4 regions of the Pseudomonas sp. KH_024_B2 genome follow, and region 4 is predicted to be linked to each of the others. Evidence: predicted binding sites of a transcription regulator. Region 4 holds the regulator's gene; each other region holds the start of a gene.

Evidence for each region. Region 4 encodes sigma-54, which starts transcription at its own class of promoters, with help from an activator protein. Its sites were predicted from a motif close to ANTGGCATNNANNTTGCTNT; they were not measured.
Region 1: the regulator sigma-54 is predicted to act here: its motif matches at 1,052-1,071, upstream of AC3I0A_RS09425 (CmpA/NrtA family ABC transporter substrate-binding protein).
Region 2: the regulator sigma-54 is predicted to act here: its motif matches at 864-883, upstream of glnK (P-II family nitrogen regulator).
Region 3: the regulator sigma-54 is predicted to act here: its motif matches at 1,008-1,027, upstream of flgB (flagellar basal body rod protein FlgB).

What each region holds. Positions count from the first base shown of each region.
Region 1 is NZ_CM174502.1:2,002,721-2,004,919, reverse strand. It holds gene AC3I0A_RS09430 (quinone-dependent dihydroorotate dehydrogenase) at 1-959, opposite strand, end outside; gene AC3I0A_RS09425 (CmpA/NrtA family ABC transporter substrate-binding protein) at 1,207-2,199, shown strand, end outside.
Region 2 is NZ_CM174502.1:5,671,121-5,673,319, reverse strand. It holds gene AC3I0A_RS26430 (YifB family Mg chelatase-like AAA ATPase) at 1-208, opposite strand, end outside; gene AC3I0A_RS26425 (accessory factor UbiK family protein) at 410-670, opposite strand; gene glnK (P-II family nitrogen regulator) at 1,092-1,430, shown strand; gene AC3I0A_RS26415 (ammonium transporter) at 1,464-2,199, shown strand, end outside.
Region 3 is NZ_CM174502.1:1,358,089-1,360,287, reverse strand. It holds gene flgD (flagellar hook assembly protein FlgD) at 1-95, opposite strand, end outside; gene flgC (flagellar basal body rod protein FlgC) at 111-554, opposite strand; gene flgB (flagellar basal body rod protein FlgB) at 558-965, opposite strand; gene cheR (protein-glutamate O-methyltransferase CheR) at 1,334-2,161, opposite strand; gene AC3I0A_RS06360 (chemotaxis protein CheV) at 2,174-2,199, opposite strand, start outside.
Region 4 is NZ_CM174502.1:4,918,946-4,921,144, forward strand. It holds gene AC3I0A_RS22860 (RNA polymerase factor sigma-54) at 140-1,633, shown strand; gene hpf (ribosome hibernation-promoting factor, HPF/YfiA family) at 1,753-2,061, shown strand; gene ptsN (PTS IIA-like nitrogen regulatory protein PtsN) at 2,074-2,199, shown strand, end outside.

The DNA.
Region 1 (2,199 bases), 2.9 Mb from region 4:
AAGCCCGAATACAACTGCACCAGGCTTGCGCCGGCGGCGATTTTCTCAGCCGCGTGCTTGCCTTCGGTGATACCGCCCACAGCAATGATCGGCAAGCGGCCGGCCAATTCGCCAGCCAGTATCTTGACCGTGTGGGTGCTCTTGTCGCGAACCGGCGCGCCGGACAAGCCGCCCGCCTCGTCACCATGTTCCATGCCTTCGACACCGATGCGGCTCAGGGTGGTGTTGGTGGCGATCACCGCGTCCATCCCCGTCTCGATCAACGCTTGCGCCACTTGCACGGTTTCTTCGTCGGTCATGTCCGGAGCGATCTTGATCGCCAGCGGCACGCGTTTACCGTGGCGCTGTGCCAGGTCTTCCTGGCGTTGACGCAGGGCTTCGAGCAGTTGCTTGAGCGAATCGCCGAATTGCAGGCTGCGCAGGCCGGGCGTGTTCGGCGAGCTGACGTTGACGGTCACATAGCTGGCATGGGCGTAAACTTTATCCAGGCAGATCAGGTAGTCATCGACTGCGCGCTCAACCGGCGTGTCGAAGTTCTTGCCGATGTTGATGCCCAGAATGCCCTTGTATTTGGCTGCCGCCACCCGGGCCAGCAAGTGATCGACGCCGAGGTTATTGAAACCCATGCGGTTGATGATCGCCAGGGCCTGCGGCAAGCGGAAAATCCGTGGTTTCGGGTTACCCGGTTGTGGACGCGGGGTGATGGTGCCGATCTCGACGAAGCCGAAACCCAACTGGGCAAAACCATCGATGGCCGCGCCATTCTTGTCCAGGCCTGCCGCCAGACCCACCGGGTTGGGAAAATCCAGCCCCATGACGTTCACCGGCATCCGCGCTGGCGCCTTGCACAGCAAGCCATTGAGGCCCAAACGCCCGCCCGCGCCGATCAGGTCCAGGGACAGATCGTGGGAGGTTTCCGGGGAAAGTTTGAACAACAGCTGACGGGCCAGGGTGTACATGGGCGGGATTGACTCGGTTGGCGGCGAAATGAGCCGGCGATTATAGCCGGGCAACGGGGCCGCAAGCGAGGCGCTCGATGAAATCAACAGTGAATGGCATATGCCTTGCACCATGGACTCCATCAGCACTCATGCCAACGGCGGGATGAGTCCCAAGTTGTTATTGAAAGGACAACGGCGTCGTCATCCGGCTTTGCTTTGGCAAGAGCCCCGGGTACGACGCTTTTTTGTGGAAGGTGAATACCTGATGAATGAATTTCCAGCAGGCCCCTTGGCCTGGGTCAACGGCAGCGATGCTCCGGAAAAGAGCGCGATCAATCTGGGCTTCATGGCCCTGAGCGATTGCGCCTCGGTGGTGGTGGCCGCCACACAGGGCTTCGCCCAGCCCTACGGCCTGACCCTGAATCTCAAGCGCCAGTCATCCTGGGCCAACCTGCGGGACAAACTGGTCAGCGGCGAACTGGATGCCGCCCACAGCCTTTATGGCTTGATCTACGCCGTGCACCTGGGCATCGGAGGAGTCGCCGCCAGCGACATGGCGGTGCTGATGGGCCTGAACCAGAACGGCCAAAGCATCAACCTGTCCCACGGCCTGCAAGCCCAGGGCGTGACCAGTCCTGAAGCACTGGATCGGCATGTGCACCAAAGTCGCGCAAAGCTGACCTTCGCCCAGACGTTCCCCACCGGTACCCACGCCATGTGGCTCTATTACTGGCTCGCCAGCCAGGGCATCCATCCGTTGCAGGATGTCGACAGCGTGGTGGTACCGCCGCCGCAAATGGTCGCGCACCTACAGGCCGGGCGCATCGACGGCTTTTGTGTCGGCGAGCCGTGGAGCGCCAGCGCGGTGAAGCAGGACCTGGGGTTCAGCATCGCCACCAGCCAGACCATCTGGCCCGATCATCCGGAAAAGGTGCTGGGTTGCACCCGCGCGTTTGTCGAGCAGTACCCGAATGCCGCCCGCGCACTGGTCATGGCGATCCTGGAAGCCAGTCGTTTTATCGAACAGAGCACCGAGAACCGGCAAAGCACCGCACAGCTGTTGAGCGCCCGCGAGTACCTGGATGCGCCCGTGGACTGCATCCAGCCGCGACTGCTCGGGGACTATGCCGACGGCCTCGGCAATCACTGGCAAGACCCCCATGCACTACGCTTTTATGGAGGGGGTGAAGTCAATTTGCCCTATCTCTCCGATGGCATGTGGTTCATGACCCAGTTCCGCCGCTGGGGTCTGTTGCGT
Region 2 (2,199 bases), 750 kb from region 4:
CGAGATTCAAGGTAATGCGACGTGCCGGAAAATCGAGACCTGAATTGAGAATCGCACTGCGCACCCGGTCTTTGCTTTCCTTGACGGCCGTTTCCGGCAGGCCCACCAGCGTCAGGGATGGCAAGCCGTTGGCCAGATGGACCTCAACGGTAACAGCGGGTGCGTCCACGCCGATCTGGGCGCGGCTGTGGACGATGGCCAGAGACATAGATCATTCCTTGAGGGTGCGAAAGCCGCGTCCTGCGGTTTTGGAAGGGTAGTTGAGCGAAGAGTAAAAACTGGAGGATTACAGCGATTGAATCCAGACAGGATGTATCAAACTAAATGAGAAGGTGACTGCTACGCAGTCATTCGCGGGCAAGCCACGCTCCCACAGGATGGGCGGGGTTCCTGTGGGCGGACGGTGTCCTTATTCCGCAGGCGGCGTCAATCTGGCTTCCAGCTCCGCCACCTTCGCCTCAAGGCTCTCCAGCCGAGCGCGGGTGCGCGCCAGTACGACCATCTGACTGTCGAATTCTTCTCGGCTCACCAGATCAAGCTTGCTGAAGCCGCTTTGCAGCAGAGCTTTGAACTGGCTTTCGATTTCGTTGCGTGGCAGCGGGGTGTCGCCGCTGAACAGTCGGGAGGCGTGGCCGCTCAGGGCGTCGAGGAGGTCTTTGGGCGCGAGCATGGAAGGTGTCCTGTAAACAGATGGTCGGCAGTGTATCACGCAGTGTCTATAGTCAATGGCGCAGGCAGGAGTGCACGCTTTTCGCGCATGTCGGCGGGCAGTCGCGCACCGTTGTTGTGCGTATCTGTTGCGGTAGTTGTAAAAAGATGCCTGCGACAGCGACCAAGGGTTTGAAATCAATGGGTTTTCACGAGATGGCAAGCTTTCTGCTTAGTCCTTGGTAACCCATGCACTGATGCAGTCGCTGTGACGAATGCAGTGCGCCGGTCGGAACGGGGGAAGTGTTTCGTCAGGAGCGGTTAGCTGGCGTCGGGATGGCTGAGTCAGGCCGACGATGCGTTACAAAGCCAGGCACTGCGCTTAGACTTGAGCCGGGTTTGTTTTTCCTGGGGCAAGTCCACCAATTCGGGAGAGAGTTTTCATGAAGCTAGTCACTGCCATCATCAAGCCGTTCAAACTGGACGACGTACGCGAGTCGTTGTCCGAGATCGGCGTGCAGGGCATTACCGTTACTGAGGTCAAAGGCTTCGGTCGGCAGAAGGGTCACACCGAGCTGTATCGCGGCGCGGAGTATGTGGTCGATTTCCTGCCCAAGGTGAAGATTGATGTCGCCATTGACGACAAGGATCTGGACCGGGTTATCGAGGCGATAACCAAGGCGGCCAACACCGGCAAGATTGGTGACGGCAAGATCTTCGTGGTCAATCTGGAACAGGCTATTCGCATCCGTACCGGCGAAACCGATACCGACGCAATCTAAGCCGCCAAACCCAACGCCCCAGGAGAAAACAATATGACTCTGCGTAAAATCGCAGGGCTAGGAGCCCTGTTGTCCCTCGTAATGCCCAGCCTGGCTATGGCGGCAGACGAAGTGGCGGCCCCAGTCCTCAACTCCGGCGATACCGCCTGGATGATGACCTCGACAGCCTTGGTGCTGTTCATGACCATTCCCGGCCTTGCGCTGTTCTACGGCGGCATGGTTCGGTCGAAAAACATTCTTTCCGTGATGATGCAGTGCTTCGCCATTACCGGTCTGATCAGCGTTCTGTGGGTCATTTATGGCTACAGCATTGCGTTCGACACCACCGGCATGGAGCAGGGCGTCGTCAACTTCAACTCGTTCTTTGGCGGCATGGGCAAGGCGTTCCTCGCCGGTGTCACTCCATCGAGCCTGACCGGGCCTGCGGCGTTGTTCCCTGAGGCGGTGTTCATCACCTTCCAGATGACTTTCGCCATCATCACCCCGGCGCTGATCGTCGGTGCCTTCGCCGAGCGGATGAAGTTCTCCGCCATGCTGATCTTCATGGGCATCTGGTTCACCCTGGTCTACGCGCCGATTGCGCACATGGTCTGGTCCGGTAACGGCGGCCTGATGTGGGACTGGGGCGTGCTGGACTTCGCCGGCGGCACCGTGGTGCATATCAACGCCGGTGTGGCCGGTCTGATTGCCTGCCTGGTGCTCGGCAAGCGTAAAGGCTTCCCGACCACCCCGATGGCTCCGCACAACCTCGGTTACACCCTGATGGGCG
Region 3 (2,199 bases), 2.3 Mb from region 4:
GCCAAACCATCAGTGGTGGTACTGGTTGCGGTCTTGGAGGAGTTGGCGAGAATCTGGTTGAGAGTCAGGCTACTGGTGGAATCGGTAACAGCCATCTGAGTCGCCCCTTATCACTGACCGAGGGTCAGGACCTTCTGCATCATGGTTTTGGCGGTATTCATCATTTCTGCGTTGGTCTGGAACGAACGACTGGCGGAAATCATGTCAGCCATTTCCTCAACCACGTTGACGTTTGGGTAGTAGACATAACCCTTGGCGTCAGCAGATGGGTGGCTCGGCTCGTAACGCGCTTCGAGGTTGCTCTGGTCTTCGACCACTCCCAGCACCTGCACGCCCTGGCCGGCGGCATCCTGGTTCTGGAACAGCGAATCGCTGCCACCGCTCTGGCCGCCCTGGAACATGGTGGCGAACACTGGATGACGGGCGCGATAGGTCTGGTCGATGCTCGAAGAGACCGTTTCGGCGTTGGCGATGTTACTGGCGACGGTGTTCAAGCGAGTGGTTTGAGCACTCATGCCGCTACCGGCAATATTGAAAACACTGGCTAGCGACATGGATTACTCTCCGCGCAGGGCTGACACCAGCCCTTTGAATTTGCTGTTGAGCAGCGTGAAGCTGGCCTGGAAGTTGACCGCGTTTTCCGCGTACGCTGATTGTTCAAGCTGGGCGTCCACGGTGTTTTGGTCAATCGACGGTTGCATCGGCGTGCGATACAGCAACGACTCGTCGCCATTGCCCAGACCTTCGGCTTCGATATGACGGTTATTGGTCATGTTCAACGCGAAAGTGCCGCTCTTGGTCTTTTCATTCTGCGCGGCAAGCACGGCAGAGAAGTCCAGATCCCGAGCCTTGTAGTTCGGGGTGTCGGCGTTGGCAATGTTGTTGGCCAGAACTTCGGCACGCTGAGCGCGAAAGCCCAGAGCCTGTTCATGGATACCGAGCGCTTTATCGAAGCTGATGCTCATGTCGGGTGACCTTTGGGTGACCGGTTTTTTCGTACGAGGAACATAGCAAGCGTCGTGCCAATTTACCAAAGGCCATAAACCGGGGCTTTGCGGGCATCGGCAAGGCGGCAATGCCAGAAAAGCGGCAACTGATTTCCGCCGCCTGCCGCTTTTCTGCCGCTGCTCACAGTCGGGAGAACAACACCTGACCCTGTGGGAGCGAGCTTGCTCGCGAAGGCGTCGTGTCAGTCGACATCTGCTTTGACTGGCATACCGCATTCGCGAGCAAGCTCGCTCCCACATTGGATAGGTGTGGTCCCGAGGGAAATTGGCAGACATAAAAAAACGGGAGCCCCCTGAGGACTCCCGTTTTGGTGTAGCCGGCCAAATCACTTCGCCTGGTAAATAATCCCCGGGCTGCACTGGACCATCTGGTAGTGATCCGGCAAACCGTTCAGCGCTTCGGAGGCGCCGAGGAACAGATAGCCGCCCGGCTTCAAGGTGCTGTGAATCCGCAGCAGGATGTCCTTCTTCACCTCGGCGGAGAAGTAGATCAGCACGTTGCGGCAGAACACGATGTCGAACTTGCCGAGGCTCGCATAGCTGTCCAGCAGGTTGAACGAACGAAACTCCACCCGACTCTTGATCGGCGCCTTGATCGCCCAACGGCCCGCCCCTTTGGGGTCGAAGTAGCGCTGCAGCCGCTCTGGAGAGAGGCCACGACCTAGAGCCAGGCTGTCGTATTCGCCGGTCTTGCAGTTGTTCAGCATGGTGCCGGACAAATCGGTGGCAACGATCTGCACCCCCATTTTCAGCTGACCCATGTTGGTCCGCTCGAACTCATCGATCGACATGGACAACGAGTAAGGTTCCTGCCCCGACGAGCACGCCGCCGACCAGATTCGCAGGCGCTGGCCAGGGCTAGCCTTGATCGACTCGGGCAGCGCCTTGTTCTTCAAGACTTCAAACGGGTAGGTGTCACGAAACCAGAGGGTTTCGTTGGTGGTCATGGCGTCCACCACCATCTCGCGCAAACCGCTGCGCGGCTGGGTCTGAATGCGCTGAACCAGCTCACCCAAGGATTTGATACCCTGCTGTTCCATCAGTTTATTGAGACGGCTCGACACCAGATATTGCTTGTTCTCACCGAGCAAAATGCCACAGGCTTTTTCCAGGAAGACCCGGAACTGTTCGAAATCCAAATTACCCGTAGACAATGATGCCGCCTCTTAAATCGTATTGACCGCCAGGAGCA
Region 4 (2,199 bases):
AGCCTTATAAAAATTTATTGTTACAGCGCTCTAGGCAAACACTCCCGCTTCAGGCATATAATTTGCTTATGTTTGGCGCTTCGGCGCCCTGTAGTGGATGGCGCATGCGCGCCGGCGAATAAGGTGTTAAGCCCCTGCCATGAAACCATCGCTTGTCTTGAGAATGGGCCAGCAGCTGACGATGACACCGCAGCTGCAACAGGCCATCCGCCTGCTCCAATTGTCGACCCTGGACCTGCAACAGGAAATCCAGGAGGCATTGGAGTCCAATCCGATGCTCGAACGCCAGGAAGAAGGCGACGACTTCGATAACGCCGACCCTATGGCCGACAACGTCGAGCAGAAACCCAATACCGATATTCAGGAACCCTCCTATCAGGAAACCGCCCCAACGGTGGATAACCTCGAGGAAGGTGACTGGAACGAGCGCATCCCCAACGAACTGCCGGTCGATACTGCCTGGGAAGATGTTTACCAGACCAGCGCCAGCAGCCTGCCGAGCAACGATGACGACGAATGGGACTTCACCACCCGCACATCGGCCGGTGAGAGCCTGCAGAGCCATTTGCTCTGGCAACTGAACCTGGCCCCGATGTCCGACACCGATCGCCTGATTGGCGTGACCCTGATCGATTGCATCAACAATCAGGGATACCTGGACGAGACGCTCGAGGAAATCCTCGAAGCCTTCGACCCGGAGCTGGATATCGAACTGGACGAGATTGAAGCCGTCCTGCATCGCATCCAGCAATTCGAGCCGGCCGGTATCGGTGCGCGCAATCTGAGCGAGTGCCTGTTGCTGCAACTGCGTCAATTGCCCGCCAAGACCCCTTGGCTGACCGAGGCCAAACGCCTGGTCAGCGACTTCATCGACCTGCTCGGCAGCCGCGACTACAGCCAGCTGATGCGTCGCATGAAACTCAAGGAAGACGAGCTGCGGCAGATCATCGAGTTGGTGCAAAGCCTCAACCCGCGCCCGGGCTCGCAAATCGAGTCCAGTGAAGCCGAGTATGTCGTCCCCGACGTGATCGTGCGCAAGGACAACGAACGCTGGCTGGTGGAGCTGAATCAGGAATCCGTGCCGCGCCTGCGGGTCAACCCGCAGTACGCCGGTTTCGTGCGTCGCGCTGACACCAGCGCCGACAACACCTTCATGCGCAACCAGTTGCAGGAAGCCCGCTGGTTCATCAAGAGCCTGCAAAGCCGCAACGAAACCCTGATGAAAGTCGCCACCCAGATCGTCGAGCATCAGCGCGGCTTTCTCGAGTACGGCGATGAGGCGATGAAACCGCTGGTGCTGCATGACATCGCCGAAGCGGTGGGCATGCACGAATCGACGATTTCCCGGGTCACCACCCAGAAATTCATGCATACCCCACGGGGTATCTACGAACTGAAATACTTTTTTTCCAGCCACGTCAGCACCTCTGAAGGCGGTGAATGCTCGTCCACAGCGATCCGCGCGATCATCAAAAAACTGGTCGCAGCGGAAAATCAGAAAAAGCCGTTGAGTGACAGCAAGATCGCTGGTTTACTGGAGGCACAAGGCATTCAGGTAGCCCGCCGCACCGTCGCCAAGTACCGTGAATCCCTTGGGATTGCGCCTTCGAGCGAACGCAAGCGGTTGATGTAACGGGCCACGCCACAGCGTTCCAGGGTGCGTTCGAAAACTCGCAGGCAGTTTTCGGACACAGCCTAGTGGCAGGCAACCCAGCCTGCCGCCTTATGCACTGGCAACGAAGGAGAAGCTGTATGCAAGTCAACATCAGTGGACACCAACTGGAAGTGACCGAACCTCTGCGCGCCTACATCGGCGAAAAGCTGGAGCGATTGGAAAGGCATTTCGACAAGATCACCAACGTGCAAGTCACGATGACGGTCGAGAAGCTGAAGCAGAAAATCGAAGCTACCTTGCATATCCCCGGCAATGAAGTGGTCGCCAACGCCGAACATGAAGACATGTACGCGGCGATCGATGCACTCACCGACAAGCTGGATCGCCAACTCAAAAAGCATAAGGAAAAGACCCAAAGTGTCCTCCAGGGCGCAACAGGTCGTTAACACTCCCAACCCATGATCCGACTTGAAAACATCCTGACCCCCGGCCGTTCCTGCGTGAACGTGTCGGGCGGCAGTAAAAAGAAAGCCCTCGAACAAATTGCCAACCTGATCCACCGCGAAGTGCCGGATCTGGAAATG